2 regions of the Pseudoalteromonas sp. AWH4_217 genome follow, and region 2 is predicted to be linked to the other one. Evidence: predicted binding sites of a transcription regulator. Region 2 holds the regulator's gene; the other holds the start of a gene.
What was found. The regulator NrdR, encoded in region 2, represses ribonucleotide reductase genes. The targets are predictions, from matches to a motif close to AAACACNANATNTNGTGTTT.
Positions count from the first base shown of each region.

Region 1 (2,202 bases), on a different contig from region 2:
CCTTCTCGCTGGACCCGGTCATGGCCGGTATGGTGGCAGGTGCCTATGCATTTATGAACCTAATGTCTCGCCCCGCAGGTGGCTGGATCTCAGATAAATTTGGCCGTAAAACAACCTTGCTGATTTTAACCGCTGGCCTGGCAATGGGATATTTCTTAATGGGCATGGTGGATGCGCAATGGCCGTTATGGCTGGCAGTTGCCACAGCAATGGCGTGTTCTTTCTTTGTTCAGTCTGGCGAAGGCGCTGTGTTTGCAGTGGTACCGCTGATCAAACGTCGCCTAACCGGTCAGATCGCGGGTATGACAGGAGCTTATGGTAATGTGGGCGCGGTGACCTTTCTGACCGTTCTGTCTTTTGTTGACTATGCCACCTTCTTCTACGTTATTGCAGGTACCGCCATGATTGGATTTGTAACCTTGTTTTTTATGGATGAACCCAGAGGACAAATTGCAGAAGTGCGTGAAGACGGTACCGTTGAACTGATCGATGTATCACACAAAAAAGTTTAGCAATCTCCAGAACCAAAAAGCCAGTGCAAATGCACTGGCTTTTTTATGGGTAATGATTATACAGATTAAGATTCTGGCCTGAATACCTGGATCACAGCATCATCGCATGTCAGGTAAGGGCCTTCCAGCAGGTCAATACAGTAGGGCACAGCCGGGAATACCGCATCCAGACACTGTTTGATGGCCTTTGGTTTGCCCGGCAAGTTGATGATCAGTGCCTGATTGCGAATGCCGGCAGTCTGGCGGGATAAAATCGCGGTCGGAACATATTTTAAACTTTCCTGGCGCATCAGTTCGCCAAAGCCGGGCATCATCTTATCACAGACCGCTTCTGTTGCTTCGGGTGTGACGTCGCGTTTTGCCGGGCCTGTACCGCCGGTGGTGATGATTAATGCACAGCCTTCGTCATCGCTCAGTTTACGCAAAGCCTGCTCAATCAGTGGTTGTTCGTCTTCAACAAGAATACGCACAGCCTGCCACGGCGAAGAAAGATAGGCCGTGAGTGTGTCAATAATAGCGGGTCCGGAGAGATCCTCATACTGACCTCTGCTCGCACGGTCGCTTACCGTTAAAATACCAATTTTAGCTGTCATAGCCGCCCTTTAACATTCGTAAAAAAGCCAGTCTAGCAAAGAATATACAGTATGAAACTCCTCCAAAGTAGGTAGAAGCACCCACACAGTACACCCTTGCGCATGCACCTTTTTTGTTACCACTAAAGTGTCTTTTTTAACCGTGAGTAAGCTTGATTCAGATCAAGCGGGAGACTGGTCGGAATACACTGAAGTGCTATATATTGTGTTTTAAATTTGAAAAATAACTACATATGGTGTTTTGTGAATGTGTTTGAGCCGCAGATCTGTTTTCAGGAAGTGCCCAATGAGATAGCGTTGGGCTTTTTGTGTACCGGGTGCCAGATCGGTTGCCGGGGGTGTCACAGCCCACAGGTGTGGGATGCACAAAACGGCACGCCACTCACGGTTGCACGCTTTACCGGGCTGTTACACAAATACAGTGGGCTTATCACCTGTGTGGTGTTCTTTGGTGGTGAGTGGCAGGCACCGCTGTTGATCAAATTACTGCAACTTGCCAGACACGCTGGCCTGAAAACCTGCCTGTATACCGGGCAGCAGGCAGTGCCTGCGCCATTGCGAGCAGAGCTCACTTACCTGAAAACCGGCCCGTACATCCAGGCTTTAGGTGGCCTGGACAAGCCAAATACAAACCAACGTTTTATCGACGTGGCCTCCGGCCAGATCCTTAATGCACACTTTTCCAGGGAGTAATCTATGTCTGTGCTGACCCAGCATCAACTCGAAGAAAAACGCCGTTTTATAGGCAACTACTGTGCGGCGCACAATGCCGCCGACGGCTCCACCATGGACGCCAACGCCAATGTGACGCTCAAAAACATCGCCACCTTAGAATCTGAACTAATGAAAGACTATTTTATTCAGGTTAACCGGGCGCAGGTGGCGGCAAAAATCAAAGCGCTTTATGGCGATGCACTGGCACAGGAATATCAGCGTCAGATCACCGAACACGAGATCTATGTGCACGATGAAACCAGCCTGAAACCCTATTGCACGTCTGTTACTATGTACCCTTTTTTACTGGACGGGCTGACCCGCCTCGGCGGTGAGTCGAAGGCGCCGCAGCACCTGGAGTCATTCTGCGGTAGCTTTGTCAA
Region 1 is NZ_JBSWYM010000010.1:157,558-159,759, forward strand. Features, by position in the region: gene ACXAH1_RS14225 (NarK family nitrate/nitrite MFS transporter) at 1-512, shown strand, start outside; gene mog (molybdopterin adenylyltransferase) at 578-1,105, opposite strand; gene nrdG (anaerobic ribonucleoside-triphosphate reductase activating protein) at 1,349-1,798, shown strand; gene nrdD (anaerobic ribonucleoside-triphosphate reductase) at 1,802-2,202, shown strand, end outside.
Region 1: a site for NrdR is predicted at 1,328-1,347, ahead of nrdG (anaerobic ribonucleoside-triphosphate reductase activating protein). Genes of this name have one in related genera too.

Region 2 (2,202 bases):
TCATCGGTGGTTTCTCTGCCTACTCAGGTATTGTTGACTGGGCTAAATTCCGTGAAATCGCAGACAAAGTGGGTGCTTACCTGCTGGTTGATATGGCACACGTTGCGGGTCTGGTTGCGGCTGGTATCTACCCAAGCCCAATCCAACATGCGCATGTTGTTACGACAACGACACACAAAACACTGGCAGGCCCTCGTGGTGGTTTGATCCTGTCAGCATGTGGTGATGCGGATATCTATAAAAAACTGAACAGTGCAGTATTCCCGGGTGGTCAGGGTGGTCCATTGTGTCACGTGATTGCAGCAAAAGCTGTTGCATTCAAAGAAGCTTTGCAGGATGACTTCAAAGCATACCAGACACAAGTGGTAAAAAATGCACAGGCAATGGTTGCTGTACTTCAGGCGCGTGGCTACAAAGTTGTTTCAGGTAAGACTGACAACCACTTGTTCTTGCTTGATCTGATCGACAAAGACATCACAGGTAAAGACGCGGATGCGGCGCTTGGCCGTGCGAACATCACTGTGAACAAAAACTCTGTACCAAACGACCCTCGTTCTCCGTTTGTGACGTCTGGTCTGCGTATTGGTTCACCGGCTATCACACGTCGCGGCTTTAAAGAAGCAGAAGCGGGTGAACTGGCTGGCTGGATCTGTGATGTACTGGACAACATCGAAGATGAAGCAGTTCAGGCACAGGTGAAAGAAAAAGTAAAAGCGATTTGCGCTAAGTTGCCTGTATACGCGTAAGCAATAGCGCGCGACGTTATACACAAGAGGGCTGCCATTCTGGCAGCCTTTTTTTATGTGCACCAATGGCCACTATCTTGGTATACTGGCAACAATTGACCCAAGCTGTGTTGTAACCTTGCCAGCGCAGATTGGGCGTTTGTCAGTTTTTCATAGTGAGTGTTTATGCACTGTCCTTTTTGTACGGCAAAAGAAACCAAAGTGATAGATTCACGGTTAGTTGGCTCGGGTCACCAGGTACGCAGGCGGCGTGAGTGTATTTTATGTCACGAGCGTTTTACCACGTTTGAAGGGGCCGAGTTGGTGATGCCCAGAGTGATCAAGCAAGATGGCTCCAGAGAACCATTTAATGAAGATAAACTGCAAAATGGTTTGCATCGAGCGCTTGAAAAGCGCCCGGTGAGCACTGAGCAGATAGAAGAAGTCGTTCATCAAATAAAATCTCAATTGCGTGCTACCGGTGAGCGAGAAGTGCCCAGTCAGCTGGTGGGTGAATGTATTATGGAAGCGCTCAAAAAACTCGATAAAGTGGCCTACGTACGTTTCGCTTCGGTGTATCGTTGCTTTGAAGATGTGAAAGAGTTTGGTGAAGAAATTGCCAGACTGGGGGATGAATGAGTTTTACACAAGCCGATCGTACTTTTATGGCACGCGCCATTGAGTTGGCTAAACAGGGCTGTTTTACGACCACACCTAACCCCAATGTCGGCTGTGTGATAGTTAATAACGGCGAAATTGTCGGTGAAGGGTTTCACTTGCGTGCCGGTGAGCCACATGCGGAAGTGCATGCTCTGCGAGAGGCTGCCGAGCAGGCTCAGGGCGCGACGGCCTACGTAACACTTGAACCCTGCAGTCACTATGGCCGTACACCACCATGTGCAAAAGGCCTGATCGAAGCCGGCGTTAGTAAAGTCATCGCTGCGATGGTCGATCCCAACCCAGAAGTTGCGGGGCGAGGACTTGCGATGCTCAATGAGGCGGGGATAGAAACAGCTTCGGGACTACTTGAACAACAGGCGCGGGCACTTAACAAAGGTTTCTTAAAGCGGATGGAGCAAGGCCTGCCTTATGTCATCTGTAAGCTGGCTGCGAGTCTGGATGGCAAAACGGCCCTGGGTAATGGCGAGAGTAAATGGATCACAGGACCCGCGGCGCGACGCGATGTGCAGCTGGGGCGGGCGCAAAGTTGCGCAATATTGACGGGCGCTGATACAGTACTGATGGATGATGCTCGGCTCAATGTCCGCGCAGAAGAGCTGACCGATATCAAGCGACCTGTTGAGCAATGGCGTCAACCCGTTCGGGTGATTATTGACTCACAAAACCGTCTTCACCCGGAACTGGCTCTGTTTAAAATACCCGCGCCAGTCGTTATTTTACGTTCAGACCTTGATAATCAGCACAACTGGCCACATTTCGTAGAGCAAATTAAGATTAAGACCTGTGCCGGTAAAAT
Region 2 is NZ_JBSWYM010000016.1:35,063-37,264, forward strand. Features, by position in the region: gene glyA (serine hydroxymethyltransferase) at 1-746, shown strand, start outside; gene nrdR (transcriptional regulator NrdR) at 912-1,364, shown strand; gene ribD (bifunctional diaminohydroxyphosphoribosylaminopyrimidine deaminase/5-amino-6-(5-phosphoribosylamino)uracil reductase RibD) at 1,361-2,202, shown strand, end outside.